DNA from 2 places in the Litorivicinus lipolyticus genome. Region 2 is predicted to be linked to the other one. Evidence: riboswitches for the same ligand, from Rfam matches in the RefSeq annotation. Region 2 holds a riboswitch; the other holds the start of a gene.

Region 1 (15,574 bases), 380 kb from region 2:
CGTGCCATCACCAGGCACAGCTGGTCACCCATGCCGTGGAACATTTGTTTGAATGCATCGGCGTTTAAGTAGCCGCGCTGTCCGCGCACCGCATAGGTATTTTGATAAAACCGGTAAAAGGCTTCGATGTCGGCGTCGGCGGCGCATTCACCGGCAATGCGTTCCAGGGTGATGCCCTGGTCGGCGACAATCCGGCGCTCGCGGCGGATGGCTTTGCGGCGCTTGCTGGTCATCGGCGCCAAAAACTCAGCGAAATCAGCATAGCCCTGATTGTGCCAATGGTATTGAACACCGATGCGGCGCAAGGTGTCGTCACCTTCAATCTGGTGCGCCGGGAACAGACAGTGCCAGCTCGAAAATCCCTGGTCGATCAGCTGGTCGATGTGCGCCAACAGGGCCGGGTGTGCACGCGGATCACCCAACAGCCGAGGGCCGGTCGCCGGTGTGAACGGGGCCGCCGACAGTAGCTTAGGGTAGTAGTCACCGCCGGCGCGCTCAAAGGCATCCGCCCAGCCCCAATCGAACACGTACTCGCCGCGCGAATGGTGTTTGGCAAATAGCGGCAGGGCGGCGATCGGGCGCTGATCGTCCCACGCCACCAGGTGCATGGGCACCCAGCCGGTGGCTTGACAGGTGGCGCCGCTGGATTCAAGGGCGCTAAGAAATTCGTGGCGTAAAAACGGATAGCCGTTAAGCCAATCGTTCCAGCACCCAGCGTCGATGTCGGCGATGCTGGTGAGTGACTCAATGCGCAGGTTCACTGGGAGGTGGCGGTCAGGGTCACATCCGGACCTGACTGTGCACCGGTCAGTAGCAGCTCGAGGTAGCCACGGTCGTTTTGAGCCAGCAAGCGCACCATTAAATGGTCGCGGTTAGGGTCAAACCACAGCTCGGTGCTGCGGTCGTTCGATTTTTGGTAGCGCAGGTGAATCAGGTCAAGGGCGCCGGCTGGTGTGTCCAAGGTGACCAAGCCCAGGTGCTCAAAGGTGTATTCACGAATACGGCCACGGTCCAGCACCTTGACCGCCAGTGAGCCACCATCATTGAGCGCTTGGCGCAACGTTAGTTGCAGCGTCAGCGGGTCAACAACGCCGTCTTCCAGGGTGACTTGGTCATCATTCCAGTTGGCGGTTTTCTGGTTCCAGTTGAAACGTGATTGGTAGCTCTTGGTGCGTCCAAACACGGTGGTGTCTCGCATAAATTCAAGCGGGATCAGGGTGCCATCTATGGCCGCGCGGAAGACACTGATTTCTTCGATCGAGCCGATGCTGGCCTTGGCGCTTTGCTGCATGCGCCAGGTGTCATTTTGCCGACTCAGGATCTGGGTTGCCTCACCGTTCAGGGTGATCACCGTATCCCAGGTCATTTTGTATTGGGCACTGAAGGGCGACAGCGCAAGCGCCGCAGGGCTGATGGCGATTAAAAGCACAGTCAAAAATCGTTTCATGCGGATGAGCCTAGCACCTCAATTTGACAATCACTAGCGCCCTAGAACGGCAGTGGTTGTGCGATCGGTTGGCCTTTAAAGGTGGGTCCGCCGCCCGCGAATACCAAGTCCCCGCTCAGCACCGCACGAATCACCGCGGGGTAAAGCTGGTGTTCGGCGACCAGTACTCGCGACGCCAACGCTTGGGCGCTGTCGTCCGGTTCAATCGGCACCTGGCGTTGACCGATGACCGGGCCACCGTCCAATTCGGCGGTGACCAAGTGGACACTGACGCCGGCCGCACAATCGCCGGCATCAATCGCACGCTGATGGGTATTCAGGCCCTTGTATTTGGGCAGCAACGACGGGTGAATGTTGAGCATGCGCCCGGCGTAGTGATTGACAAAGGGCGCCTCTAGAATGCGCATGAAACCCGCCAACACCAATAGGGTTGGCTGATAGCGATCGATTTCTTGCATCAGCGCGCGTTCGAAATTCGCACGCCCATCGTAGTCCTGGTGGTTGACCAGGGCACATTCCAAACCGGCGTCGGCGGCACGTTGCAGGCAGCCCGCGCCGGGGCGATTGCACACCAGCGCCGACAGCTTGGCCGCGATTACGGGGTCATCCAGTAGGGCTTGAAAGTTCGACCCGCCGCCGGATGCTAGCACCACGATGCTCATGCCAGCGTCAGTTCACCGCTGTCGTTGAGTTCGCCCAACAACCAAGGTTCCGCATCCATCGCGCCGAGTACCGCCAAGGCCGCCGCCGCGTCCGCCGCGTCGACAATGATCGCCATACCGACGCCCATGTTAAAGACCCGGTTCATTTCGTGGCTGTCGACGCCACCTGCGTTTTGCAGCCAGTCAAATACCGCCGGGGTTTCCCAGCTGTCCATGTCGATCCGCGCACCGATGCCGTCGGGCAACACACGCGGCAAGTTTTCAATCAACCCGCCGCCGGTGATGTGCGACATGGCCTTGATCGACACGTCTTTCATCAAGGTCAAAATGTGCTTGGCGTAAATGGTTGTCGGCGCCATCAAATGGTCAATCAGCGGCTTGCCGTCCAGGTCTTGCTGGGTGTCGGCGCCGGAGACTTCAAGAATTTTACGCACCAACGAGTAGCCGTTGGAGTGCGGGCCGGAGGAGGGCAGTGCGATGATCGCGTCGCCGGGCGCGCAGGTGGTGCCGTTGACGATGCGTTTTTCTTCGACCACGCCTACGCAAAACCCAGCCAGGTCAAAGTCGTCGTTGTGGTATAGGCCAGGCATTTCCGCCGTTTCGCCGCCCGCCAAGGTCGCCCCGGACTGTTTGCAGCCTTCGGCGATGCCTGCGATGACGCGAGTTGCTTGGTCTACATCCAAGTGACCGGTCGCGTAATAATCCAAAAAGATCAGCGGTTCCGCGCCCAGCGTTAAAATATCGTTGACGCACATCGCGACCAGGTCGATGCCGATGCCGTCGAGTTGATTGCTGTCCAGCGCCAAACGTAACTTAGTGCCGACACCGTCAGTGCCGCTGACCAATACCGGTTCGTCATAGCCTTTAGGCAGTCGAGTCAGTGCGCCAAAGCCGCCGATGGATCCCAGCATTTCGGGGCGTCGTGTCGCCGCCGCCAAAGGCCCAACGCGCTTGACCAGCTCATTACCGGCATCAATATCCACACCCGCTGCGCGGTAATCCAATCCTTTTGCGTCGCTCATCCTGACCTCAAACCCGTTGAAAACGCGCATATTACCCTCGACAAACGATAAGATGCAGTTAAATCACTAACGGATCGTTAATTTCGTGCGAATTTTTTTATTTTGTTTGATCGTCCTGTCCAGTTCAGCCGGGGCCAGCCTGTATCAAGTGACCGACCTTGCCTACAGCGGCGACGAACGCAGCGCCAAAGGGGCCGCGGTGATGACCGTGCTTGCGCGTTTGACGGGTCGTTCAACGCTGGATGCCGAGTTGTCGGCGCTGGCCGACGAGCCGGACGAGTGGGTCCAGTCGTGGGGGTTGGTTGACCCGGTTGCGGGGGTCGCCGAATTCCGTATCGACCCATCGATTCGCCAAGCGGTCCAGCGCCTTGGTCGCCCGGTGTGGACGACCCCGCGCACCACCCCTTGGCTGTGGCTGATGGTGGACGAGGGCCGCGGGCGCCAGCCATTGACCGCCGGTGCCGACCTGGACATTCAACGGGCGCTGATGATCGAGTCAGAGCGTATGGCATTGCCGATCAGCTTGCCGGCCTGGGACGCGGACGACCGCAGTCTGGTCTCGGATGCGGAATTGTGGGGTCTGTTTTTCGACGGCGTCGAGGTTGCCAATGGCCGTTACGGTGACGACTACGTGGCCGGCCGCTTGGCGCGTATCGGCGAGCGTTGGCAGCTGAACTTGCGCAGCGCCGATGGCCGCCGCTTGAACCAAACCTTTGCCTCACCCGGCGAAGTCGCCCTGGCCATCCACGGGTTCTGGCTGCCAACGCTGGTCGCCGACTATGCGGTAGTCGGCAGTGGCGACCTTAGTTTGTCGGTGGCTGGGTTAACGGCCAACAACTTTGCCCCCTTCATGGCCCGATTGCGCGGTTTGGACGCGGTCGAACAGGCCTTTCCGGTTTATTCGGACGCCCAATACGTACGCTTTCGCGTCATCACAGGCGCGCGGCCCGAGCAATTGGCCGACTGGCTCGGCTTGCCGATAAACACCTTGGATCAAACCCCGGTCGACTTGGCCGTTGTGGCGCGCCCGTGAGGCAGCAAACGCTCAACGCCTGGCCGGATCCCGCGACCCGATTCGAGGCCTTTGAGCCAGGCCCAAACAGCGCCGTGGTGGCAGCGGTGGCGGCCGGCGATAGCCTGTGGGTGCACGGTCCTGTCGGTTCGGGTAAGTCGCACTTGGCGCATGCGGGGGTGGCCGAGCGCGGCGGGTTTTACCTGTCGCTGGCGGACGATCAGCTGACCCCGGATGTATTGGAGGGGCTGGATCAATTTACCGCGGTCGTGCTGGACGATATCGACAGCGTGGTCGGGGATGCCAACTGGGAGCACGCGTTGTTTGCGCTGTGGAATGGCTGTCTGGACCAGGGCCATCGGCTGTGGGTGTTCAGCGCCGAGCCGGTCGACGGTTTGGACTGGGCGATTGCGGATTTACGTTCGCGTGCGGGCCAGTTGCCACAGTACGCTCTGCGACCGCTGTCCGATGACGACCTGATTGGGTTGCTGCGCCGGCGTGCGGCGGTGTTGGATTTGCGTCTGGGAGAGGACGTGATTGCCTATGTGATGCGCCGCCACGGTCGCTCGACTAAACAGCTAGTTGGTTTGCTTAATCAGATCGAGCGGGCGTCGCTGCGCGATCAGCGCGTCGTCACCGTGCCCTTTGTCCGAACCTTGCTGGGCGATCGTTCCGACGCCCAAGACTGACACTTGGCGTCGGCAAAATATTACTGTATAAATACACATATACCACGCGAAACGGCGCACCAAAGCCGCTAGCGTGGTAACCCCTCAAATCAGTAGAGCAAAGACGATGAGCGATAACCGCAACAAAGCCCTAGACGCCGCCCTTGGACAAATCGAACGCCAGTTTGGCAAAGGCGCCATTATGCGCATGGGCGATGCGCCCATTGAATCGATTCCGGCCATTTCGACCGGTTCCTTGGGGCTGGATATTGCACTGGGCATAGGCGGTTTGCCGGTCGGTCGTATCGTTGAAATTTACGGCCCTGAAAGCTCAGGTAAAACCACACTGACATTGCAGGCGATCGCCGAATGCCAGAAAGCGGGCGGCACCGCGGCCTTTATCGACGCCGAGCACGCGCTGGACCCTGAATACGCCCAAAAACTGGGTGTTAACGTCAAAGAACTGCTGGTGTCGCAGCCGGATACCGGTGAACAGGCGCTGGAAATTGCTGACATGCTGGTGCGCTCCGGTGGTGTTGACCTGTTGGTCATCGACTCGGTGGCGGCGTTGACGCCGCGTGCGGAAATTGAAGGCGACATGGGCGACAGCCACGTCGGTTTGCAGGCCCGCTTAATGAGCCAAGCGCTGCGTAAAATAACCGGCAACATTAAACGTTCGAACTGCATGGTGATTTTCATCAACCAGATTCGAATGAAAATTGGTGTCATGTTCGGCAGCCCTGAAACCACCACCGGTGGTAACGCCTTGAAGTTTTACGCCTCGGTGCGTTTGGACATCCGCCGCATTGGCGCGATCAAAGATGGCGACGAAGTGGTCGGTAATGAAACCCGCGTCAAAGTGGTCAAGAACAAGGTTTCGCCGCCGTTCCGTCAGGCTGAGTTCCAGATCATTTACGGCAAGGGCATCTACCGCATGGGCGAAGTCATTGACTGGGGTGTCAAGGAAGGTCTGGTCGACAAGGCGGGCGCTTGGTACAGCTACAACGGTGACCGGATTGGTCAAGGCAAAGCCAACGCCTGCCGTTTCTTGGAAGAAAACCAGAGCATGGCCCAGGAAATCGAAGGTGAATTACGCCGTCGTTTGCTGAGCGGCCCGACGCCAGAGGTCGACCAGGCCGATGAGGTTCCCGAAGACGAAAGTGCTGTCTAGGTCAGACTTAACGCGCCCACGGGCGCGTTTTTTATGAGCGCACCGCGCGATCGCGTGTTTGTAGCGGTCTATGTGTTTTTGCAACGTGATGGTCAAGTGTTGGCGCTCAAACGCGCCAACACCGGTTACATGGACGGGTACTGGTGCCCGCCGGCCGGTGGCGTCGACGAGGGTGAATCGGCCTCGGTTTGTGCGGTTCGTGAATGCGCCGAAGAAGTCGGCGTCGACATTGATCCGTCCAGCCTAACGCTGGTCCATACCCTGCACCGCAAAACCGATCAGCGCCGCGTGATTGACCTGTTTTATCGGGCCGACTTCACTGGCCAACCCATCAACGCGGAGCCGCACAAGTGCGATCAAATTGCCTGGGTTGACCTGGCGACCTTTGCCGACTGGATGCCCTACATCGCGCCGGCGATGGGCGCGGCCGCCGAGGGTGTTATCTACTCGGAATCGGGCTTTAGCGGCGACGCATAACTGAGCCAGTAACGGCCTTGGCCGCGGATGCTGACGTGGGCGTCGGTAATGCGGTTACTGGATCCGACCCACACCCCCAACTCCAAAACCACGCCGTCCAGCGGATACGCAAGGCCGTGGCTGGCGCTGAACTGACAGCGCTGCATCGGGATTACGCCGAGGGTGTCGCCGATCCGGTGGCGGCCCTGATAGTCGCCGTCAACCAGCACAATCGAATTTTCATGGTCGATCAATCGAATCGGATCCCGTGCCTGGGCCAGCGACGATAACGCCGCCAAACTGTGATCCCAGCGCCCGCCCAAAAAGCCAACGCCGATCAGTTCCGGCGCCCGCACGCAGGCTAAGCACTTATCAAAGTCGGTACTGTCTTGGTCGGGGTCGTGGAGTCGTGTGCTCGCCGGCCCTTGGTAAGAGTCCATGTCACCGACGACGATGATGTGCCGGCCCGGCGGCAGGTGACGCACGCCGCCGTCGGCGCACACAATGGGGCCGGACCAATCGCCAACCCAGCGCGCCAGGGCGGCGTTAATGGGCGCGTTGCCGAGTAAAAGAACCGGTCGATCGAAAGTCATTGACTGCATGGGTCAGGACGATACCATCGTGCCCGTCTGGGGTGCACCACGGTGCTGAGATAATACCCATTGAACCTGAACCAGATTGTGCTGGCGGAGGGAGACCACAGTCCTTTTACGGACCGAGTCCTACCTTATGCCGCCTGGTGAATTAACTGGAGCGAGCCATGAACAAAACACTAGTCCTGTCCTTATTGCTGCCGATGTCGGCGCTGGCCAAACCCGTGTTAACGGTGTCGACCTACGACGCCTTTGCCGCGGATTGGGGTCCGGCGCCGGCGATTGAAGCCGCCTTTGAAGCCCAGTGCGAGTGCGATCTGCGCTTTGTCACCGGTGAATCATCGATTGGCTTGCTGCGCAAAATTCAATTGGAAGGGGACAGCACCGACACCGATATCGTGTTGGGCTTGGACACCAACACCATGGAATTGGCGCGCGCCACCGGCTTGTTTGCAACCCACGATTGGCCGATGCAACGTTTGAGCCTGCCGTTGCCGCTACCCTGGACCGACGCCACCTTTGTACCTTTTGACTACTCGATCTTTGCCTTTGTTTACCAAAGCGACCGTTTGACCCAGGTGCCCAGCAGCCTCGAATCCCTGCGCAACCTGCCGGCGGACGTGAAATTAGTGATCCAAGATCCGCGCTCCTCGACGCCTGGATTGGGACTATTGTTGTGGGTTAAATCCGTCTACGGCGATCGCGCCGGCGAATTTTGGGCTGACGTGGCCGACAGTATTTTGACCGTCACCCCGGGTTGGAGCGAGGCGTACAACCTGTTCTTACAGGGCGAAGCGGACATGGTGCTGTCGTACACCACGTCGCCGGCGTACCACCGCATTGCAGAGAGCGATGAGCGCTTTGCCTGGGCCGCGTTCGAGGAAGGCCATCAAGGCCAAATCGAAGTGGCTGCGGCTTTGGCGTCCAGCGACCAGCCGCAATTGGCGGCCGAGTTTTTGAGCTTTATCCTGTCGGATGCCTTTCAAAGCGCAATTCCAACTGGTAACTGGGCCTACCCGGTGATCGACATGGCGCTGCCGGACAACTTTGAAGTCCAGCCGCGTCCGGCCCCGTTCCGCTTGGCCGACCCTAAGCGCGTCGAAGCCCAGCGCGAGGCCGTAATTGCCGAGTTCTTGAGCGCGATTGGCCAGTAGGCCCGTCGGAGTGCACGGGGCTTGGCCGCCGCGTGCACTGTATCTATTGCTGTGGGGGCTGGTTGGGCTGTTACTGACCGCTATCGTCAGCGCCGGCGGTCGGTTGCCGTTTGAATTTTTGCTCGACACGCGCTTTCAGCAGCAACTAGGCCGTTCGGTTTTTCAGGCCGCGCTCAGCGCCACCTTGTCGGTGGCGTTGGGCCTGGGGCTGGCGTTTTTACACCACCATGCGGCGCGCCGCTGGATTCCACGCGGGCTGTCGGCCTTGCTCAGCACCGTCCCGGTGATGCCGACTCTGGTGGTCGTATTGATGGTGCTCGCCGCCTACGGCCGCAAAGGGTTAATGCCCCTTAGTGGCGGGCTTTACGGGCTGACCGGCATTCTGATCGCGCACGTGTTTTTGAACGCGCCTTGGGTCGCCGCCCAACTTGAATTGCAGTGGCAGCGCGTACCGGATAACCAGCAGCGCTTGGTTCAGCAACTGGGGCTGAGTCGCCGCCGCAGCTTTGGGTTGCTGTTGTGGCCGCGCAGCCGTGGGCTGCTGGTGACCCAGTGGTGGCTGGTGTTTTTACTGTGCTTTACCAGTTTTGCGATTGTGCTGGTGCTGGGCGGTGGCCCGCGCTGGGCGACCCTAGAGGTGGCGCTGTTTCAGGCCATCAAACTGGATTTTGATTTGGGCCGGGCGGCGCTGATTGCGCTGGTGCAGTTGCTGGTACTGGCGCCCTTGGCCTGGGTTGGATCGCGCGCGCCGTGGCTGGCTTTGAACGATCGCACCGGCGCCGTTGGGCCGGTGCGCACGGTCGGCTTTGCGATTGCGTATTGGCTGGTGCTGGGTTTTTGGCTGCTGCCGATGGCGGCTTTGCTCTGGCGCGGACTGGGTGATCAGTGGCTGGCGGTGTGGTCGCAGCGCGCGGTTCAACAGGCGGCGCTGACCTCGCTGTGGGTCGGCAGCCTAAGCGCGACGCTGGTGGTCGCCATGGCCTGGGTGCTGGGACAATTACGGCGCAGTCGCTCCGGGCTGGATCGCTGGTTGTCGGTGTCGGCCTGGCTGGCCTTTATGGTGCCGACCCAGGTGCTGGCGCTGGGCTTGTTTTTACTCGCCCGCGGCGGCGGATGGGTGTCACCGGGCGCGGCCGTGGTGTTGTCCAATGTGTTGCTGTGCCTGCCCTTCGTCGGCGCCGTGCTGTGGCCGGCGATGGATCGCCATCACACCCGTAGCGACCGCTTGGCGCTGCAGTGGGCGCTTCACGGGGTGACCCGGGTATGGCGGATTGACTTGGCGGTGCTAAAACCGGTGCTGGTGTGGGGCTGGGTGTTTGCGTTTGGCCTAAGCCTGGGCGATTTTGGCGTGATCGCGCTGTTTGGCACCGAAAACTTCCAGACGCTACCGTATTTGCTGTATCAAAAGCTGGGCAGCTATCGAACCCAGGACGCCTTTGCCTTAGCGCTGTGGCTGTGGCTGCCGGTTTGGCTGTTGTTTATTTGGGCTCACCGCACTCGGAGTGCACATGCTACGCGTTGACCAGTTGACCTATACCTACCCCGAATACCCGCCTTTGGTGTTTGACTTCAGTGTCGCCGCCGGCGCCATGCTCGGTGTGGTCGGCCCCAGCGGGGCGGGCAAATCGACGCTGTTTAACCTGTTGGCTGGTTTTTTGGTGGCCGACAGCGGCGACATCCGTTGGGGGGATCAGTCGGTGCTGGCCCAGGGGCCGAGTCATCGCCCGTTCGCAGTGCTGTTTCAAGGCGATAATTTGTTCGAGCACCTGTCGGTGCTGGATAACGTCGGTTTGGGGCTGTCCCCGCGTTTGCTGGATCCGGTCCAGCGCCAGGTGTGTGCGGCGGCACTGGCGACCCTGGACATCGGCGAGTTGGCCCAGCGTTTGCCGGGGGAACTCAGCGGCGGTCAACAGCAACGCGTTGCGCTGGCGCGTTGTTTAGTCAGCCCGCGCCCGGTGATGCTGTTGGACGAGCCGTTTTCGGCATTGGACCCGGCCAGCCGCGAGGATGCACTGGCGGCCGTGAGCCAGGTCAATCGTCAGGGCAAAACGGTTTTGCTGATTACCCATGACGCCGCCGATTTAGAGCGTTTGGGCGCACCCAGCTACCGAATTGGCGATTAGTCCGTTTTTTTATTGGTCCGCAGGCCGCATAACCGTGGCATAGACACAGGAGAACATATGATTGGCTTTGTCGACGCAGTAAAAATGGGGTTCAACCGGTGCTTTGATTTCCATACGCGCTCTTCTCGCGCCGAGTTTTGGTGGTGGGCGCTGTTCTCGGTGGCCGCCAATATTATTTTGGGGGCAGTGTGGTCAGGGCTTGCCAACTTACTGGGGCTATTGTTGTTCGTGCCCTATGTGGCGCTGCTGGTGCGGCGTATCCACGACATCGGGCACCGCGGCTGGTGGGGGCTGGTGGTGTTGGTACCGGGTATCGGTTTTATCGCCACACTGTACTTTGGATTGCGCGCCGGTGACGCGCGTGAAAACGAGTGGGGCCCTGCGCCGGCGCTGGACTAAGACGTTTGGCGTGACGGGTTGGCAATGACTGGATAAATTGGTCAGACCAATTTACCATGCGGTATAACTAAGCTCGCTCAAACGAGGATTGCCGCATGAACGCTATGACCCAAGACCTGCTTGACCAAGCCACGATTGACGAGCGCCGCGCGCGCATCGTCCCGCGCTTGCAGTTGATTCTGACGCCCTCGCAACTCAAACACAAAGATGAAGACCTGCGTCCGTTCGAGACCGATGGCTTGGCGCCGTATCGGCGTTTACCGATGGTAGTGGCTTTACCGGCGACCAAAGCGGAAGTGATCGCGGTGCTTAAAGCCTGCTATGCCGAGGACATCCCGGTGGTGACGCGCGGGGCCGGAACCGGTTTGTCCGGCGGCGCGATGCCGCACGAGGGCGGGGTGCTGTTGTCGTTGACCAAAATGTCCGCGATCAAGGCGCTGGACCCGGTGGCGCGCGTGATCACGGTCGAGCCGGGCATTCGCAATGCCGCGGTAACCCAAGCCGCAGCCCCGTACGGGCTTTACTATGCGCCGGACCCCTCAAGCCAAATTGCCTGCTCGATCGGCGGTAACATCGCCGAAAACTCGGGTGGCGTTCACTGCTTGAAATACGGCTTAACCGTTCACAACGTGATGCAGGCCACGGTCATCACCATCGAAGGCGAAGAACTCAGCTTTGGCAGCCAAGCGCTGGACACCGAGGGCTTTGATTTGATGGCCGGTTTGGTCGGATCCGAGGGCATGTTGGCGGTCGTGGTCGAGGCCAAGTTGAAGTTACTGCCGACGCCGACGGTGACCAAGGTCGCGATGGCCGCCTTTGATGACCTAGCCACGGCCGGTCGAGCGGTCGGTGAAATTGTCGCTGCCGGCATCATTCCGGCCGGCTTGGAAATGATGGACAAGTTCAGCCTGCAAGCTGCGGAAAACTTTTTGAATGCCGGCTACCCGACCTGGGCCGAGGCGCTGCTGTTGTGCGAAGTCGACGGTAACGAAGCGGAAGTGGCCGAACACATCGCCGACGTCAGTGCGGTGTTGACCAAGGCCGGTGCGGTCGAGGTCAAAGTGGCCCGTGATGATGCCGAGCGTGAGCTGTTTTGGAAGGGCCGTAAAAACGCCTTTCCCGCGGTCGGCCAGATGAGCCCGGACTACTACTGCATGGACGGTACCATCCCGCGTGGCGAGCTGCCGGCGGTGCTAAAAAAGATCGAAGACATGCAGCAAAAATACGGCCTGCGCTGTGCCAACGTGTTCCACGCCGGGGACGGTAATTTGCACCCGCTGATCATGTTTGATGGCAACGATGCCGGCGAAGCGGAACGCGCCGCCCAGTATGGCTCGGAAATTTTGACCACCTGTGTCGAACACGGTGGCACTATTACCGGCGAACACGGCGTCGGCGTCGAAAAGATCCACGAAATGTGCGTCCAGTTCCCGGGTGCGGAACTGCAGCAGTTCCACGACTTTAAAGCGGCCTTCGATGACAAGGGGTTGATGAACCCCGGCAAAGCCATCCCGACCCTGAACCGGTGCGCCGAGTTTGGCCACATGCACGTGCACAATGGCGAATTGCCACACCCTGAATTGGAGCGTTTTTAATGGACATGACGCAGGCCCTGGTCGACCAGGTTAAAACGGCCTTCGATAACGACACGACGCTGGCGATCCATGGCGGTCGCAGCAAAGACTTTTTGGGCGCCGAGTTTGTCGGTCAATCCCTCGACCTCAGCGGCCACCAGGGCATCGTCAACTACCAGCCGGTTGAGCTGGTGATGACGGTGCGCGCCGGCACGCTGTTGTCGGACGTCAACGCGGCACTGGCCGAACAAGGCCAGTCGCTGCCATTCGAGCCACCCGGTTTTGGTCCGACCGCGACCATCGGCGGCACCATCGCCACGGGTGTCTCGGGTCCGGCACGCCCCTACACCGGCAGCGCCCGTGACTACATGCTGGGTGTGCGCATGATCAACGGCCAGGGTGAGCACTTGCGCTTTGGCGGTGAAGTCATGAAAAACGTCGCCGGCTATGACATCAGCCGTGTGATGACCGCGTCCCACGGCACACTCGGGGCGATCACTGAAGTCAGCTTGAAAGTGCTGCCGGTGGCCAAAGCCGAAACCACCCTGATGTTTCAGATGTCAGCGGCCGACGCGGTAGCGCGTTTTAATGCCTTGGCTGGCAAGCCGCTGCCGATTACCGCCACGGCCTGGGCTGCGGGCGTCGCCTACATTCGCCTTAGTGGCGCCGCCAGTGCGGTCGATGCGGCGGCGACGGAATTGGGCGGCACGGTGGTTGATGCGCCGTGGCATGCGATGAGCGAGCTGACCCACGAGTCAGTCAGCGAGGCGCCAACGCTGTGGCGGGTCAGTGTGCCCCAGGTGGCACCGGTCCAGGCGATGGCCGGCAGTGAACCGTCGCTACTGGAGTGGGGCGGCGCCCAGCGCTGGATCACCAGCGACGTTGACCCGCTGCAACTGCGTGCCGAGGTTAAGGCGATGGGCGGTCACGCCACTCTGTATCGTGGTCAGGGCGCGCCGGTGTTCCAACCGCTGGATGCCGGCATGGCAGCCCTGCACAGCCGCATCAAAACCAGTTTCGATCCTAAAGGGCTGTTTAACCGCGGCCGTTTCCACCCCGAGTTTTAATTATGCAAACGTCGATTGTTAAAAAGTACGCGAATACGCCCGAGGGCAAGACCGCCGAGTCGATCCTGCGCAAATGCGTTCACTGTGGGTTTTGCACCGCCACCTGCCCGACTTATCAGGTCTTGGGTGACGAGCTGGACAGCCCGCGCGGTCGTATTTATCTGATGAAACAGATGCTTGAAGGTCACGAGGTCACCGAAAAGACTCGTACCCACCTGGATCGCTGTTTGACCTGTCGCTCGTGCGAAACCACCTGTCCGTCGGGAGTCGAGTACGGCAAGTTGATCGACATTGGGCGCCACATCATCGAGAAAGAAGTGCCGCGTTCGTTCACCGAACGTTTGACCCGTCAGGCCCTGATCAGCGTGTTGCCCAATCGCCCGTTGTTCACCGCCTTACTTAAAGTTGGCCAGGCCTTTAAACCGGTCGTGCCGGGCAAACTGGGCAAGAAAATACCGCCCAAGCGCACCGCCACGCCGTGGCCGGTCAATGATCATGCACGCAGCATGCTGGTGCTGGATGCCTGCGCCCAACCCGGCGCCACCCCGAACGTCAACGCCTCGGCCGCGCGTATTTTGGATCGGCTGGGGATCAGCTTGCGTGCCGCGCCCGAAGCCGGGTGCTGTGGCGCAGTGGCTTATCACCTGAACGACCAAGCCGGCGGGTTGGATGCCATGCGTGCCAACATTGATGCCTGGTGGCCGTCGATTGAAGCGGGCGCCGAAGCGCTGGTGATTACCGCCAGTGGCTGCGGGGTGATGATTAAAGAGTACGGCCATCTGTTGGCCGGCGATCCGGCCTATGCCGACAAAGCCAAGCGTGTCGCCGCGCTGTGCAAAGACATGACCGAAGTGTTTGCGGATTTGTCTATTGAGTCGTTGAAGCTGGCGGCCAAGGACACCAAGGTGGCATTTCACGCGCCGTGCACGTTGCAACACGGTCAAAAGATCGTCGGGGTGGCGGAGCGTTACTTGCGTGAGGCCGGGTTCGAGCTGACCACGGTGGCGGACTCACACCTGTGCTGTGGCAGCGCGGGCACCTATTCGATTACCCAGCCCGAGTTGTCACAACAGCTGCTGGGTCGCAAAGTAGAGGCCCTGGAAGCGGGCCGGCCGGATGTGATTGCGACCGCCAATATCGGCTGTCACTTGCACATCGAAACGGGCGCGGCGACGCCGGTCAAACACTGGATCGAGTTGATCGACGAAGCCTGCGCCTAGGCGTTATGCCAGGTCTTGGGTCAACACGATCTTGCCCATAAAGCCGCCGCGCTCTAAGCGTGCGTGCGCTTCGTTGACCTCGGACATGGGGTAGCTTTCACCAATCACCGGCGTCAGTTTGCCGGCGTCGACGAAGGCGGCCATCTTCGCCAGCATGTCGCCGATGTCTTGCTGGCGCTTGCTGGGATCGACAAAGTAACCAATCAAAAACGCAAACTTCAGCGTCAACTCCATCGAGTGGACCAGTCCCAAGTTGTGTTCGTTGCGTCCGGCAATGCCAACCACGGTGCCGTTGCGTGCGCAGGCTTCGATGCTGCGATCCAAACCAATCCCGCCGGGGGTGTCAAAGACCAAATCGAAACCCAGGTCACCGCGCGCCTGGGCCTCGGCTTTGACGTCGTCCCATTTGTCGTAGCGGATGGCATGGTTGGCGCCCATGCGCAGCGCCCACTCGGCTTTTTGATCGCTGGACACGGTCGCGGTCACGTCCGCACCCGCCAGTGCGGCCAGCTGTACCGCGATGTGGCCAACGCCACCGGTGCCGCCCTGAACCAATAAACGATCACCTGCTTGCAGCCCGGCTTTGTTAAAGAGTGCGATCCACGCGGTGCAGGCCACCAGCGGCATGGCTGCGGCTTCGGCAAAGTCGAGGCTGGTGGGCATGTGGGCGATCATTGCGGGGTTGACCACCATGTACTCGGCCAGGGCGCCGTGGGTGCCTTTGAAGCCGCCGGCAATGCCGTAGACCCGATCACCGATGGCAAAGCCGGTGACGCCGTCGCCGATCGCATCAATGGTACCGGCGACATCGCCGTGCAATACGCCGGGCAGGGCCGGGCTGACCGCGGGCACCGCGCCGATGCGGATTTTGGTGTCGATGGGATTAACGCTGGACGCTTCAACTTTGATACGGACTTGGCCGGCGCCGGGGGTTGGGGTCGGTATTTCGCCGGCGATAAACGAATCGCCGAAGGCGGGCAATAGCATGGCTTTCATGGGGACTTCC
Region 2 (15,574 bases):
TGTAGGCAGAGATCTTAGGTAAATCCGGGATCTTGTTAATGCCGAGAAGCGATGACGAGTCTCTACGGAGATGAAGTCGTTGATGCCATGCTTCCAGGAAAAGCTTCTAAGCTTCAGGTAATTAGAAATCGTACCCGAAACCGACACAGGTGGTCAGGTAGAGAATACCAAGGCGCTTGAGAGAACTTGGGTGAAGGAACTAGGCAAAATGGTACCGTAACTTCGGGAGAAGGTACGCCGGCTTTGGTGATGGGACTTGCTCCCTAAGCTGAGGCCGGTCGAAGTGACCAGGTGGCTGCGACTGTTTATTAAAAACACAGCACTCTGCAAACACGAAAGTGGACGTATAGGGTGTGACACCTGCCCGGTGCCGGAAGGTTAATTGATGGGGTTAGCGTAAGCGAAGCTCTTGATCGAAGCCCCGGTAAACGGCGGCCGTAACTATAACGGTCCTAAGGTAGCGAAATTCCTTGTCGGGTAAGTTCCGACCTGCACGAATGGTGTAACGATGGCCACGCTGTCTCCACCCAAGACTCAGTGAAATTGAAATCGCAGTTAAGATGCTGTGTATCCGCGGCTAGACGGAAAGACCCCGTGAACCTTTACTACAGCTTCGCGCTGGACTCTGAATTTGTTTGTGTAGGATAGCTGGGAGGCTATGAAACCGGGACGCTAGTTTCGGTGGAGCCAACCTTGAAATACCAGCCTGGCAAATTTGGGGTTCTAACCTCGTACCGTTATCCGGTACAGGGACAGCGCGTGGTGGGTAGTTTGACTGGGGCGGTCTCCTCCCAAAGAGTAACGGAGGAGCGCGAAGGTACCCTCGGAACGGTCGGAAATCGTTCCATGAGCGCAAGGGTAGAAGGGTGCTTGACTGTGAGACTGACAAGTCGAACAGGTACGAAAGTAGGTCCTAGTGATCCGGTGGTTCTGTATGGAAGGGCCATCGCTCAACGGATAAAAGGTACTCCGGGGATAACAGGCTGATACCGCCCAAGAGTTCACATCGACGGCGGTGTTTGGCACCTCGATGTCGGCTCATCACATCCTGGGGCTGAAGCCGGTCCCAAGGGTATGGCTGTTCGCCATTTAAAGTGGTACGCGAGCTGGGTTTAGAACGTCGTGAGACAGTTCGGTCCCTATCTGCCGTGGACGTTTTGAGAATTGAGAAGAGCTGCTCCTAGTACGAGAGGACCGGAGTGGACGAACCTCTGGTGTTCCGGTTGTCACGCCAGTGGCATTGCCGGGTAGCTAAGTTCGGACGGGATAACCGCTGAAAGCATCTAAGCGGGAAGCCTCCTTCAAGATGAGTTCTCACACCCCTTAGGGGGTCTAAAGGGCCGTCGTAGACTACGACGTTGATAGGCTGGGTGTGTAAGCGTTGTGAGGCGTTGAGCTAACCAGTACTAATTGCCCGTGTGGCTTGACCATACAACACCGAAGCAGACCGTTGAATGCCAATTGGCTTGGACTGTTCTTGAGTTAACTCTAGATGACGCGTATTTCGGGGATGAGTGAAAGCTCATTGCCCAAAGTTTGCTTGGCGACCATAGCGGTCTGGACCCACCCGATCCCATCCCGAACTCGGAAGTGAAACAGATTAGCGCCGATGGTAGTGTGGGGTCTCCCCATGTGAGAGTAGGTCATCGCCAGGCTTTTAATGCAAAGGTCCGATCCCCACGTCGTGGGGGTCGGGCCTTTTTTTATGCCTGCTCGATGGGCTACTCGAACGTGAGAGTAGGGTGAGCCGGGCCGCTCTCGGCCATCCATGGCCTCCGCGGCATTTCCCACATCCTGTGGGTCAGCCGCTCCGCGGGCGCCGGGCTTTTAGTGCCACCCCATGTTGTGGGGGCGCGCCGTTTTTCAATGCCGAAGCCCCGGCGTTTCTTTGACCACTACACCCGGTAGCGTTCAACTGCGTCGCCGCACCACTCGATTCCGGCGCCTAAGGCGTCACCTGTTATTGCGTAACCATTCTCGATCTGTAATGGCGACTTCAAAATCGGATTCCACCAGTCCGCGTATTCCAGCCAGTGCGCAGTCGGCGTGCATTCAAGCATTCGAGCGCTGATTTCGGGCCATAGATGGTTGGACACACGCAACTGCTTGGCCTCGGCCATCGCCGCGGCATTGAGCCAACCGCTGACGCCGCCAATCTTCATGATGTCTGGCATCAGCAGGTCGGTTGAACCGGCGTCTAACGCATGTTGCAGATCCTGGATGCCCCACCAGTTTTCACCGGCCTGAATGGGCATACTGGCGTTTGTGCGAATATGAGCGAGCGATTGATAGTCGTGGGCCAGTGACGGCTCTTCCACCCATTCAAGGCCCTCGTCCGCCAGTGCGGACAGCCGCGCGATAGCCTCAGCCGGCCCTAATGACTGGTTGTAATCGACCATGATGCTGACGTTTTCACCAACGGCGGCGCGCATGGCTTGAACGACGGCCAGGTCCTCCGCCACTGTGGCGTATCCAATTTTCGCTTTGACTCCGGTAAAGCCTTGTTGGACGAACGCCTCGGCCGCATTAGCCGAACCGATGACACCGTCGAAGCCGACACCGCCGTAGGCCGCGATGGGTTTTTGGCTGCCGCCAAGCAGTTCAGTCAAGGACTGATGAGTGCGCCGTGCCAGCAAGTCCCACAGGGCCATATCGATGCCGGCAATCGCCATGCCGACCAATCCTTGGGTGCCCAGTAAACGGTGTTTACTGTTCAAAAAGGCGAATATGTCTTTGGGCGCGGCTGTTTTTCCGCGGATCAATTCGCCCAACCCCAGCACCAGATCGCCGGTCGGTTTTAAAGCCCCAGGCGTGTAAGTAAACAAAATCGAATGGCCGGTTGCGCCGCACGCGGAGGTTGCGTCGATCAGCAACAACGGGCAGGCACTGATCGTACCACTGGCGGTTTTATGCGGGTGCGTCATCGGCACGCTGACGGCGGTGACCTGGATCGAAGCGATAGTGGTGGTTGTCATGAGGGCGGATGTCTTATTAGGTTTTTTGTCACCCTAAATTGGTCAGACCAATTTGGCAAATTCTGCGCCTGTCAGTCCCCGATGTGACGCCCGCTAACCGTCGGTTAGCAGGCGGTGACGGACTAGCTAGTCAGCAGGGCAATGCCGCGTTTGACCCGGACGCGCACGGAGCCGGTGGTTTCGCGCTCCAAGGCTTCGCCCAAGGTGGTCAGGGCGCCCGCTTTGAAGCGATCATGTTGGGCCGCGACCATGGCCAGTCCATAGTTCGCCCAGGCACGAACTAGCTTGCGGTTTGATGCCAATAACGGCATCACAAAACTGTTAACCGCGTCGGCCTTGTCGGCCGCGATCACCAATTTCGGCAGTATTTGTAAAGCGTGAAGCTGCGCATCCCAGGCTGACAGCATCGTTAAGTGACCGATCAAGGCGCTGCTGTCGGCGCCACTCAACACGGCGTCGTCGGCGGCCAGGTGTTGCAGCAGCAACCAACTGGCTGCGGACTGGGTTTTCGGATCCGCGCACGCAGCGACTAGCGTGGTCGCCCACCCCTCGCTGTTGCCCATGGATCGGTTCAGCGCGTGCATCGGTGCGGTCGCGCGTCGGTTCCATTGGGCCAGTTGCTCGGTCAGTGTCAGGGTGTCGGTCATGCGTGTCGTCCTCGGTTTGGGGCGCGAGTATACGCCCTAAACGGACTCAGGTCGCCGCGGTCTCGCGCAGGTCCCGGGTTAGCGTCGACATCAGCAAACACACCACGACCGGCAATACAGCCGCGGCCAAAAAAGCCTCCATCAGATGAGTCGGTGGTTGTCCGGGCAGCGGGAAATACACTAGCCCGGCGACCAAGCCCGTGGCGGACGCCATCAGCGCAGCTCGAGTTGAGTGGCGGCGCGAGTACAGCCCGTAGAAAACCGGGAACGCGATCGCGCAGCAGATCAAGTCAGCCAGCAAAAACAAATACAGCACGCTCAAGCCTTGGGCGGCGACCCATGCCGCCGGCAGACTCAGAGCAATCACGACCGCGCCGCCGACCCGCGGGTTCGGTGTCAGGCTGGTCAATCCGGTGATGGCCGAGTCAGCACTGCTCATGAACAGCAATACCCCTAGCGGAATCAGCATGGCGGATAACCACAGCGGGCTGCCGGTGGTGACGACATTAAACAGCGCGGTTGAAGGATCACCGGCGCCGCCGGTGGCGACAAACAGCAATCCAAAACCGCCAAAAGCCAACACAATCGGCGCTGCGATGGCGGCGCTGATGATCAGTGCTCGGCGAAGCTGGCCGTTGCTGGACGCGGTTTCAGCACGTTGCCACTGGCCTTGATGGAACAGGTTGGTTAAGGCCACAGCAATGAAAAACGTGATGCCGGCTTGGAGGCCGGTGCTGGAGGTCAGGTCGAACTGGGCGTAGTCCACCTTGGGCGCAGGTAGCGACTGAATTAGGCTGAATCCGGCGAACAGCACCGCCACAATCAGCGGGGCTGCGATCCAGGCTTGGATGCGATCGGTAAACATAGAAACGCGCAGACCGCCCGGTAGGCTGTACGCCAGGGTAGCAACAATAACCGCTGTGGCCGTCCAAGCCAGCGGGATGGGCGCGAAAATTTGCACCAGTTTAGCGACCGCGGTGAGGCCGGCGGTCAGGCTGATGATGAGGTAAAACGCGATCGCAGCGGCTGCGGCATAAACCATGCTTTTGCCATAGCGCTGTGACACGTAGCCGAACACCCCATTGCCGGCGTCGCTGTGTGCGAATAGGCGTGGCGCGATTATCGCCATCAGCAGCAGCGGTGCGGCGACGCCAAGGGCGTAGCCAATGATCGCCCCGACGCCACCCCAGGTAGCCGCTTCTGGCGGGCCAAATAGGATCCAAGCCCCCAATGCGGTCGCCAATAGGGTCGACACTAGTTGCAGCGTCGAGCCCGTCAGTGTGGTCGTTGCACGGGCGCGGTACCAAAACCCAGCCAGTGCGGTGCCGCCGGCAATCATAGAAATAATGAGCAGGGCGGTGGGGGTCGAAATTAGTGGCATGAGTGTGACTCCGTAAAGTGATGAACCGGGCCGTGCCCGCTGCCGACCTTGAGTTGGTGGGCCTGTTCGATGGTGGCGTGGATGTAGCGCTTGGCGTTGGTGCAGGCCAGCGCCGGCGACTGGCCATGGCCGAGGTTGGTGGCGATAGTCGCCGCCAGCGTGCAGCCGGTACCATGGGTGTTGCGGGTAAGGATGCGAGGGGCTTGCAGCCAGTCAATGCCGTCGGCGGTTGCTAGGCAGTCGTGGCTAAATTGGCCGTCCAGGTGGCCGCCCTTTAGCAGTACCGAGTTGGCGCCCATGGTGCGCAGCGCAGTCGCCTGAATCTCCATTTCGGTTTCTGTCTGGGCCGGGGCGCATCCGAGCAAGAACGCCGCCTCGGGCAGATTCGGTGTCAGCAGCGTCGCCTGGGGTATTAACTGGGTGATGAGGCTATCGACGCCACTCGGATCCAGTAGCGAAGCGCCGCCTTTGGCGATCATCACGGGATCGACAACGACGGGAGTTGTCGCCGCCCGTTCGATCAAAATAGTGGTAATCGCGCGGGTGATGTCTGCATTGACCAGCATGCCAATTTTGACTGCGTCAGTGGAAATGTCGTCGAAGACGGCATTCGCCTGTTCAACGATAAAGTCGACAGGGGGCAGGTAAACCGCCCGCACGCCCTGGGTGTTTTGCGCAGTCAAGGCGGTGATTACCGACATCGCATAGCCACCGTTGGCACTGATCGCCTTGATGTCCGCTTGGATACCGGCGCCGCCCGAGGGATCGGATCCGGCGATGCTAAGAATGTTAGGAATCATAGGCGCTCCGCAGATCTTGGGCGGCGCGGCAGGGGTCTGGGGCGCTGCAAATAGCCGAAATAACGGCGATTCCGCCGACGCCGGTGCCGGCGATTGTGCCGGCGTTGGTGTCGTTGATGCCGCCAATGGCGATGTGCGCGATGGGGCAGGCTTGGACCAGCGCGGCCAAGCCATCCAGACCGGTCGGTGCGGCGTGATCAGGCTTTGACGTGGTGGCGTATACCGGGCCCAGGCCGGCGTAGTCGACCACGCGCGGATCGACTGCGCGTAGCTGACTCAAATGATTAATTGAAAGGCCAATAATTCGGTCATCGCCCAGTCGTGCTCGAGCCTGGTCCGCCGGCATGTCCTGTTGGCCGACGTGGACACCGTCGGCGTTCAATGCGACTGCGGCTTCGACGTCATTGTTAACAATCAAAGGCACAGCGGCGGCCCGCAGCAGCGGTTGCAGTTGGCGTCCAACCTTGATGCGGTGCTCGGTCGAGGTGTTCTTCATGCGCAGCTGGACCATGCTGACGCCGCCGCGGATTGCCGCTTCGACGGTGTCGAGTAACCCCAGTCCGTTGGCCGGTTGGCTCCCGACCACCAGGCACAGTTTGAGCTGATCGGAGAGGCCGCTCATCCCCGTGTCACCCACGGCGCTAGCTGGTCATCGCCGATAAGTGCCAAACCGTCCAAAAATGCCGCGTGAAATGATCCGGGCCCGGCCGCGCGCGATTGCGCCCAGTCGCCGGCAGCAGCGAAATGGGCGGCCGCCGAGACTGCCGCATCAAAGGGCGTGGTAATGGCCGCGTAAGCGGCGGTCAGCGACCCCAGCGAGCAGCCCATGGCGGTTACGCGCGGCATCCAGTGGCTGCCCCCGCTGATATCCGCGCACTGGGTTCCGTCGGTCACATGATCGACCTCACCGGTGACCATCACGATAGCGCCGGTTTGATTGGCCAGCATCCGCGCGGCGTGCTTTGCATCCTTGACTGAATCGCCACTGTCGACACCGCGGCCGGCGGATTGGGTGCCGTTTAAGGCCATAATTTCCGAGGCGTTGCCTTTGATAATGGCCGGTTTCAGTGCAACCAGTTCAGCGCAGGCGTCGCGCCGGTAGGCCGAGATGAAATGGGCCACGGGGTCCAGCACCCAGGGCAGATCCTGTGCGTTTGCGGCGCGGGCTGACGCACGCATGGCGTCAAGCCACGGCGTCGACAGCGTACCGATATTGATCGATAGGGCGCCGCAGATGGGCGTGAACTCGGCGGCTTCCTCGGTCGCATGAACCATGGCCGGGGAGGCGCCGGCGGCCAATAAGGTGTTGGCGGAAAACTGCATGGCTACATAGTTGGTTATACAGTGAACAAGGGGTGAAGTAGTACGAAGGGTATGTAGCGTGTTTGCATCAGTCATGACATCTCCAATCGGCGCACGAGAGGGGACAAATCAGATTGACTTGCGACCTCCCTACGCCAGCATTATCTGGTTCAGGTTCAAAGGGTACGTCTCAGCCTTTCGGCGCCCCTGGCTTGGCAGAATCTAGTGCTCAGGGCGCCGCGATGCAACTGCCAAAAACGAATGAATGAGCCGGGCAACGTTGACGGTGGGGCCGGTCACTCGGGCATCGGATCTGTCGTTGGTCTGAAACACTTGTTTCGCCCCCTCGCTCCAATGACCGTTGACGCGAGCATTAATGGGCAGTTTCATAGATCATGAGAAACTAGCATTTGAAGGAAGCTCACTGTGAATGAGCCTGCGACTGTTTTGGTCATCGATGACGACCCCAGCATCTGTGAAAGTCTGCGGCGACTGTTTGATGGGCGCTACCAAGTGCGCATCGCCGATCACGGTGAAGCGGGGTTGGTGGCGGCGCAGTCCCCGCCGTACCCGGACGTTATTTTGCTGGACGTGCGTATGCCTGACATGAGTGGCTACGAGGTGTTCAAGGCGCTCAACGGACGTCCTCGGGTGTCGAAAATCCCGGTTATTTTCATTACCGGCGCCGGTGCAGTGAAGGATGAAGAAAAGGCCTTGGAAATGGGTGCGGCTGACTACATTGCCAAGCCCTTGCGGCCCTCTTTAGTGCGCGCTCGCGTCGACGCTCAGGTCGAGCTAAAACAGGCGCGCGAGCGACTCGAAGATGAAAACGTTCGGTTGGAATCCGTTATCCGTGCGCGTATGCGCGAGAACGAAACCATGCAGTCGGCGACCATTGCGGCGCTGGCCAGCTTGGCCGAAGTGCGCGACGGCGACACGGGGCATCACATTGCCCGCACCCAAGCCTATGTGCGCTTGCTGGCGGACTACTTGAAACATTTGCCGCGGGATCGCGACGAATTGACCGAATGCAATATTGAGTTAATGGTTAAATCCGCTCCCCTGCACGACATCGGCAAGGTCGGCATCCCTGACCAGGTGCTGTTGAAACCGGGGGCGTTGGATGCGGCACAGTGGCTGACCATGCGTCATCACGCTGCGATGGGCGCCGAAGCATTGGAACGCGCCGAGCGTCAGGTCAACGCACGCCTGCCGTTTTTGCACTATGCCAAGCAAATCGCCCGCTGGCATCACGAACGTTGGGATGGCACGGGTTATCCGGATGGATTGGCCGGCGATGTGATTCCGTTGTGCGCGCGTTTAATGGCGGTAGCCGATGTGTTCGACGCCTTGATTAGTGTCCGAGTGTACAAACCCGCGATGAGTTTCAAGGCGGCCCGTGAAATCATGATAGAGGGCCGTGGCACTCACTTCGATCCGGTCGTATTGGACGCTTTTTTGGACCAGTTTGACGCGGTATGTGCGATCGCTCGGGCACAGACGGATAGGGATTTAGGCCAAACTGTAAGCGCAACGCACGCCGCCCCAATGGCGGCCGTTAATCAAAACCGGACACGATAAGTCGGTCAAAACTTCGCCGGTGTCGCGTCGATAGGTCAGGATCATGTGGTCGCGTTGGTGTGAACCTGCGGTTTTGCCGACACGGTCTTCGAATATGCGCTTGGTTCGATTGCCCGCCAGGTCTTTTTTCGGGTCGCCGGTTAAGGGTTGGCAGAACCTGTCATTGTGTGTCGGCACATAGCCCTGCGGGTCGATGGCAATCATGTAAATCAACCAGTCATTGTCATCCAGCGCCGCTTCTTGAATGGGCGGCAGTATCTGGTCACACAGGCTGTCAAAACCGGTCGAAAAGCGCACCGGATCGGTGCCCGCGACGCGCCGATATTCAGGGCTGAACAAGGCACTTTCGGTAATGTGGCCGTCGCGGACGGCAGCTTCAAAGGCCAGGCCGACTTGTGTGGCGACCGCGTTGCAAATAACCGCGGCCTCGCGGTGCATCGGGTGTGAAAAGCCCTGGCAGGTCGAGAACACTTCTAGGCTATTGCGCATAAATCCGGATTGTGAGGTCAGCGTGGCCGATAGCTCATTAAGCTGTTCGGCTAACTCGCGGTTTTGCTCGTTCAGGTCTGATATCTGGCCGACGCTGTCGGCCGCGGCGGTGACCCCGAGTGACTGTTCGTTACTGGCGACGCGGATCGCTTGTACCGACTCGTTAAACGCCGAAATCTGGCTGAACACTGATCCCATCACGCCTTGCACGTCGGTCACTTCGCGCAGCCCTTGCTCGGTTGCTTCGGTGACACCGGATAGCAGCTTGCGCACCCCTTTGGCTTGTTCGGAGGCGCGCCCGGCGAGGGCGCCGACTTCTTGGGCGACGACGCTAAAGCCACGCCCGGCTTCGCCTGCACGTGCGGCTTCAACCGCAGCATTAAGAGCCAATAGATTGGTTTGGAATGCGATTTGGTCGATGGCCTCTAGGATCGAGCCGGTCTTGGCGACCTGAGCCTTTACGTTCTCCATTTGCTCCAAGGTTTTGCCCAGCGCGGTTTGGCCATGGTTGGCTTGAACGGTCAGTTCGCCGGATTGCTCGACCAGCCGCTCAGAGGCTTCTAGGTTGCCGCGGATCGTGCTTTCAAGTTCACGTGTGGCGCCGGCAGTTTCTTCCAGCTGGGCGGCGGCGGTCTGGGTGCGCGTGGTCAAATTGTCGGCACGTCGAGCCAGGTCTGCCGCGCTGCCCTCAACATTGGTGGCGGAATCAAGTGACTGGCGCAGCGCTTCATTTAGCGTGGCGACGGCGGCTGCCAAGGCACGCCCAAGGTCGCCCTTGAGTTGGTTGGGAAAGTCCAACTGGCATTGGGCGATGGCGTTAAAGGCCTGAACCACACGCGAACGACCCTCGGTGTTTTGTAGCGTAATGACAAAATGCTCACCGTCGACCTCGATAAAGCCTTTTTGTGTGTCGTTTAAGTGCACGCAAGTGCCGGCGCGTAACTGAGCGGGTTCGATGAAAGCGTTGCCCGGTGTTAGCGGTTGGTTGCTGTCAACGATGCGACCTTGTGCATCGACCATGACAACGGGGCACTTAATAGCAGAGAGTACAGACACAACTTGTCCTTAGACGGGCGGCAAACACCGGTCTAAAGGTAGCGGCGAGGACACCTCGATCTTTAGGGTTTTTCTAGCTCGATGTTATCAATCAAGCGGGCTTTGCCCAGGTAAGCGGCGACCAGAATCACCAAATCTCGGTCGGCCAGCCCGGCCGACGACAGCGCGTGGGCACAACGCACCTCAACGTAGTCGACCCGAAAGCCGTTGCCGGTCAAGGCGTCGGTGACATCGCGTTGAATGGCCGCAAAATCGGTTGCGCCGTCCAGGATACGTTGGCGGGCGCCGGTTAAGCACCGGAATAGTGCGGGTGCGACTGCGCGCTCCGACTCGGTCAGGTAGGCATTGCGGCTGCTGAGGGCCAAGCCATCGTCAGCGCGACCGGTCGGTACACCGACGATGTTCAGCGGCATCAGCAAGTCTTGGACCATCTGGCGGATGACCGCCAGCTGTTGAAAGTCTTTGCGGCCAAAAAATGCATGGTCTGGCTGGACGATGTTGAACAGTTTCGAGACCACCGTGGCGACGCCTGCGAAATGCCCTGGTCGCGCCGCACCGCATAAAATGTTGGCCAGTGACGGCACGTCGACCTGTGTGTTAACGCCGTTGGGGTACATCTCGCGCACGGTCGGTGCGAATAAATAGTCGGCGCCTTCGGCGCTTAGTTTGGCGTTGTCGTCGTCCAACGTGCGTGGGTAGGCATCAAAATCTTCGTTTGGCCCGAATTGCATGGGGTTGACGAAAATAGACGCCACCGTGATGTCGCAGGCCGCTTTGCTGGCGCGGATCAGGTCCATGTGCCCGGCGTGCAGGCTGCCCATGGTCGGCACAAAGCCGATCGACTGAGTGCGGCTACGATGGCTATTGAGCCGCTCGCGCAGCGCTTGAATTGAGGTGACGATCTCGGTCATCGGGATTAGTCCAGAAATTGATGCTCGGGGGCTGGGAAGTTACCGCGGGCGACATCGTCGGCATAGGCATTAAGTGCCGCCAGTGGGGCGCCCGGGTAGACTTTGACAAAGCGCGCGAGGCGGTGCGGGTTAAACCCGAGCATGTCATGCAGCACCAGGATCTGACCGTCCGTGTCAGCGCCAGCGCCGATGCCGATGACCGGCACATCAATGGCCTCGGTGACCTGTTTGGCCAGGTCACTGGGTACACACTCAAGCAGCACCAAGTCCGCACCGGCCTCGGTCAGCGCGCGAGCGGCGCTGAGCGTCGCAGTACGTGTCGCCTGATCGCGGCCCTGGACTTTATAGCCACCAAAGCGGTGCACAAATTGCGGTGTCAGGCCCAAATGTACACAGACCGGTACGCCGGCCGCATTCAGCGCGTTGATCACCGGCACCAAGCGCTCATCGCCTTCGATCTTGACCATTTCGGCACCGGCTTGCATCAACACTTCGGCTGCGGCCAGTGCGCGCTCGACGGTGGCCGCCTGCATAAACGGCACGTCGCTCATCAGCAAGCACGAGTGGTTTCCACGGGCCACGCATTGGGTGTGATAGGCCATCTCGTCCAGGGTCACTGCGACGGTCGAGTCACGGCCTTGCAGCACCATGCCCAGTGAGTCGCCGACTAAAATGACCTGGACATCGGATTCGCTGACCCAGTGGCCAAAGGTGGCGTCGTAGGCGGTCACGCAACTGAATTTTTCGGCGCCTTTAAGCGCGCGCAGCGTGGCGATCGTAGTGCGTTTCATGGCGAATACCATCCTTTGGCTTCGATTGTACGAACCGCGTCGCTGGGGCCGCTGGGATAGGCAAGCGCGCAGGTCATGCGCGGATCAATGTCCCCCAGCGGGCGCAACACAAATTCGCGGTCCTGCATGTGCGGGTGTGGCAGGGTCAGTGTAGGGCTGTGGTGATCCACGTCCATCATCAATATGTCGATATCGAGGGTGCGTGGTCCCCAGTGAACGCGGCGCTGGCGCAAATGGGCGGCTTCGATGGATTGGCAAAGTGCCAGCAGTTCAAGCGGTTCTAGCGACGTGCGTATGACCGCACAGATATTCAGAAAATCGTCTTGTTCGACGCCGCCCACGGGGTCTGTTTCATACAGCGCTGAAACATCTAGCAGGCGGCACTGGGGGTGGCTGCCCAGGGTAGCCAGGGCGTCGCTGAGGTGGCCACGGCGATCGCCCAGGTTAGAGCCTAGGCTGAGCCAAGCGAGGCCCATGGCCTCGATCTCTCTCACTTGCGATATTGGCGTCGGCGTTTGCGCGGGCGCTCTTCGCGGGTGTGTATTTCGCGTTCGGGTTTGACGTCGGGGTTTTCGACTTGGAAGTCCGTCCACCAGCGGCCCAGACCCGGGTCGATTTCTTGGGACTGTTCGCGCAGCAGCAAAAAGTCGTAGGCGGCGCGGAAGCGCGGGTTGCGCAGCAACGACAGGGCGCGCCGGGTTTGGGTGTTCGGCAGGCGTAACTGCATCTCCCAAATTTCCCGGGTGACCTGGGCGAATCGGCGCGGGATGGCAACGGTGGTGGCGTTAGCATCAACGGTAATCGCGCCGGCTTTGGCCATGGCTTCGGTCGGTTCCATGCCGCTTTGCAGGTATTGCTTAAAGCGCTGATGCGCCGCCGGCCACAGCAAACAGGCGTATAGAAAAGCCGGGTTGACCGTGCGCCCGCTTTGGATTCGGGCGTCGGTATTTTCCAGCGCCTGTTCGATCAGGTCCCAGTAGGTGCTGTCTTGCTGGGCTTCGAGTATTGCGCTGGCTTCGGGGAACATGGTTTGGAACAGGCCAAATTCCCACAGTAGCTCAAAGGTATCGGCGCCGTGACCCGCTTGCAGCAGTTTCAGGACTTCGTCGAATAGGCGTGAGCTACTGACTTCGCTGAGTAGGTGACCGTGGTCGATAATCGGCAGCTCGGTTTTTTCGTCAATGGTGAGCGGCAATTTACCCATGAATCGTATCGCGCGCAGCATCCGAACCGGGTCTTCGCGGTAGCGCGTTTCGGGGTCGCCAATAATGCGTAAGCGTTTGGCTTTGACGTCTTCCCAGGCGCCGACAAAGTCGTACACGCTGCGGTCTTTGTGGTTGTAATACAGGGCATTCAATGTGAAATCGCGGCGCTTGGCGTCTTCTTCGACACTGCCCCATATGTTGTCTCGGGTCAGCATGCCGGCTTCGTTTTGAATGGCGTCGCTGCCCTTGTGGCCTTCGTGGCCGGCGCGAAAGGTGGTGACCTCAAACACTTCCGGGCCGACGCGAACGTGGACAATTTGAAAGCGTCGTCCAACGATGCGGGCGCGACGAAATATATCGGTCACCTGTTCGGGGGTCGCGTTGGTGGCGATGTCGAAGTCTTTCGGGATTTTGCCCAGCAAAAAATCGCGCACGCCACCGCCGACCAAATAGGCGTCGTACCCTGCGGTGTTGAGTTGTTCCATGATGCTGATAGCGCCGGAATTCAGTCGGTGCTCTTCAATGCCGTGGACGGAAGGTGGTATTACGGTTGCGCTAATGGGGTGGTCCTACCTGTTGGTTTTGAGCAGTCTACTTGGGTTCGAGCGGATGACCAAATTGCGGGCAATAAAAAAGAGGGCAGGGCCCTCTTCTATTATTTGCTTGTTCTTTTTGTTTTCGCTCAACTCTTGGAAGATGTAACACCGTTATTATTTTTATTTGGTGTGTTCTTCATTTCGCTACGCTCCGTATAGCTTTTCTAGGCGGCTTATTATTTTTATTGCAGCCCGTTTGCCTTTTGTTATTTTTGTTAGGCATGAAACACATAGCATTGAGCGTGCCAACTTTGAGAAACGCCATTTTTCGGGGGCTGTGGCGGTCCTAAAGTTTGACTTAAGTCCGAGCTGTTACCCTGCGCCTCAGCTGGTGTTACCGAGAGTGTTACTGTGGGTAACATTATCCGGCCTGGCGTTTGTTACTGCGGGGAATTCCGAGCTTCTGGCGGCGCTCCCATAGGCACTTACGGCTAACGCCGAGTCGCTTCGCCAGCTCGGTTTCGCTCATGGCGTCTTGGTGGGCCAGCACGAAATGCTGGAAGTAGTCTTCCAGGCTCATGTTCTGCTGAGCTTCCTCAGCGTCATCGCTGACCACCGTGGCGCCGCTGGTGGAGGCCACGGGCGCATGGGTGATGTGTTCGAGCCCTAGGTGATCCGGTGAAACCCAGTCGCTTTCTGCCAAAATTCCGGCCCGCTCGAGGGCGTTTTCCAATTCGCGTACATTGCCGGGCCACTGGTGGTTGGCCAGTGCGCTTTGGGCCTCAGGCGACAGCCGCAGACCCGGGCGGTCGAACTTTTTGGCCACGCGCTGCAAGAACGCTTGGGCCAAAATCAAGATGTCCGCGCCGCGCTCGCGCAGCGCAGGCACCTTGAGCTCGACCACGTTCAGGCGGTAAAACAGGTCTTCGCGGAACTGGCCGTTTTCGACCATCAGCCTCAGGTTACGGTGGGTGGCACAGATCAAGCGGATGTCGACGGAGCGTGGCTGGACTTCGCCGACTCGGCGAATTTCGCCTTCTTGCAGTACGCGCAACAGTCGCGCCTGGGCCTCCAGTGGCAACTCGCCGATTTCGTCCAAAAATAAGGTACCGCCGCTGGCGGTCTCGATGAGCCCGACGCGTTCCGCATGGGCGCCCGTGAACGCGCCTTTTTGGTGGCCAAACAGCTCGGATTCGATCAGCGTTTCCGGGATGGCCGCGCAGTTAACGCTGATTTGATTGTGGTTACAGCGCGAGCTCTGCATATGGATGGCCTTGGCCACCAGTTCTTTACCGGTGCCACTTTCGCCGTTGATCAATACGGTGACGTCGGTCTTGCCGACGCGTTTAATCTTACTGAACAGCATCTTCATCCCGTCCGACTCGCCAATGATGCCATGGCCACTGAGTTCGGCCGGCAGTTGGCGCGCCGCGGGGTTATTCAAAATGGCATTGACCTTGGTCAGCAACTCGCCGTGGTCAAAAGGCTTGGGCATGAAGTCGGCCGCGCCGTGTTTGATGGCGTCGACGGCCGCGGTAATAGAGGCGTAACTGGTCAAAATTAGCACGGGGGTCGGGGCGGACAGGTTGATCAAGGCGTGGCCACTGCCACCGGGCAAGCGCAAATCGGAGATGACTAAGTCGAAGTCAATCAGCGTGTTAGCCGCGGCGGTGGCCACATTCCATGCCTCGGTTACCTCGTGGCCTTCGCCAGTCAGCAGTAAGCGAAGGCTTTTGCGAATGATGGCTTCGTCTTCAACGATCAGAATTTTGGCCACGTCAGCTCCGGGGCAATGTCAGTGTCATGGTCGTGCCCCGATGGTTGGCGACGGGGCTGGCCACCGTAATCGTGCCATGGTGGCTGCTGGCGATACCATAGCACAGCGCCAAACCCAGTCCCG

What was found. A riboswitch is a leader RNA that binds a small molecule or an ion and turns the genes downstream of it on or off. The one in region 2 is predicted to bind thiamine pyrophosphate.
Region 1: another riboswitch for thiamine pyrophosphate. It lies ahead of thiB (thiamine ABC transporter substrate binding subunit); the one in region 2 lies ahead of thiM (hydroxyethylthiazole kinase).

Annotation. Positions count from the first base shown of each region.
Region 1 covers NZ_CP045871.1:1,770,861-1,786,434, reverse strand. Annotated here, with positions in the region: gene GH975_RS09035 (GNAT family N-acetyltransferase) at 1-761, opposite strand, end outside; gene GH975_RS09030 (DUF3108 domain-containing protein) at 758-1,447, opposite strand; gene purN (phosphoribosylglycinamide formyltransferase) at 1,489-2,109, opposite strand; gene purM (phosphoribosylformylglycinamidine cyclo-ligase) at 2,106-3,131, opposite strand; gene GH975_RS09015 (DUF2066 domain-containing protein) at 3,217-4,164, shown strand; gene GH975_RS09010 (HdaA/DnaA family protein) at 4,161-4,832, shown strand; gene recA (recombinase RecA) at 4,939-5,982, shown strand; gene GH975_RS09000 (NUDIX hydrolase) at 6,016-6,459, shown strand; gene GH975_RS08995 (thiamine diphosphokinase) at 6,426-7,031, opposite strand; TPP riboswitch at 7,059-7,150, shown strand; gene thiB (thiamine ABC transporter substrate binding subunit) at 7,199-8,185, shown strand; gene GH975_RS08985 (ABC transporter permease family protein) at 8,196-9,707, shown strand; gene GH975_RS08980 (thiamine ABC transporter ATP-binding protein) at 9,694-10,308, shown strand; gene GH975_RS08975 (DUF805 domain-containing protein) at 10,366-10,707, shown strand; gene GH975_RS08970 (FAD-linked oxidase C-terminal domain-containing protein) at 10,803-12,302, shown strand; gene glcE (glycolate oxidase subunit GlcE) at 12,302-13,348, shown strand; gene glcF (glycolate oxidase subunit GlcF) at 13,351-14,568, shown strand; gene GH975_RS08955 (zinc-binding dehydrogenase) at 14,572-15,564, opposite strand.
Region 2 covers NZ_CP045871.1:2,154,425-2,169,998, reverse strand. Annotated here, with positions in the region: rRNA gene GH975_RS11095 (23S ribosomal RNA) at 1-1,431, shown strand, start outside; rRNA gene rrf (5S ribosomal RNA) at 1,540-1,655, shown strand; gene GH975_RS11085 (enolase C-terminal domain-like protein) at 1,896-2,975, opposite strand; gene GH975_RS11080 (hypothetical protein) at 3,098-3,622, opposite strand; gene GH975_RS11075 (sodium:solute symporter family transporter) at 3,669-5,003, opposite strand; gene thiD (bifunctional hydroxymethylpyrimidine kinase/phosphomethylpyrimidine kinase) at 4,994-5,803, opposite strand; gene thiE (thiamine phosphate synthase) at 5,793-6,425, opposite strand; gene thiM (hydroxyethylthiazole kinase) at 6,422-7,201, opposite strand; TPP riboswitch at 7,236-7,324, opposite strand; gene GH975_RS11055 (HD domain-containing phosphohydrolase) at 7,532-8,686, shown strand; gene GH975_RS11050 (methyl-accepting chemotaxis protein) at 8,618-10,231, opposite strand; gene panC (pantoate--beta-alanine ligase) at 10,294-11,142, opposite strand; gene panB (3-methyl-2-oxobutanoate hydroxymethyltransferase) at 11,148-11,933, opposite strand; gene folK (2-amino-4-hydroxy-6-hydroxymethyldihydropteridine diphosphokinase) at 11,930-12,409, opposite strand; gene pcnB (polynucleotide adenylyltransferase PcnB) at 12,424-13,683, opposite strand; gene GH975_RS11025 (sigma-54-dependent transcriptional regulator) at 14,096-15,451, opposite strand; gene GH975_RS11020 (two-component system sensor histidine kinase NtrB) at 15,453-15,574, opposite strand, start outside.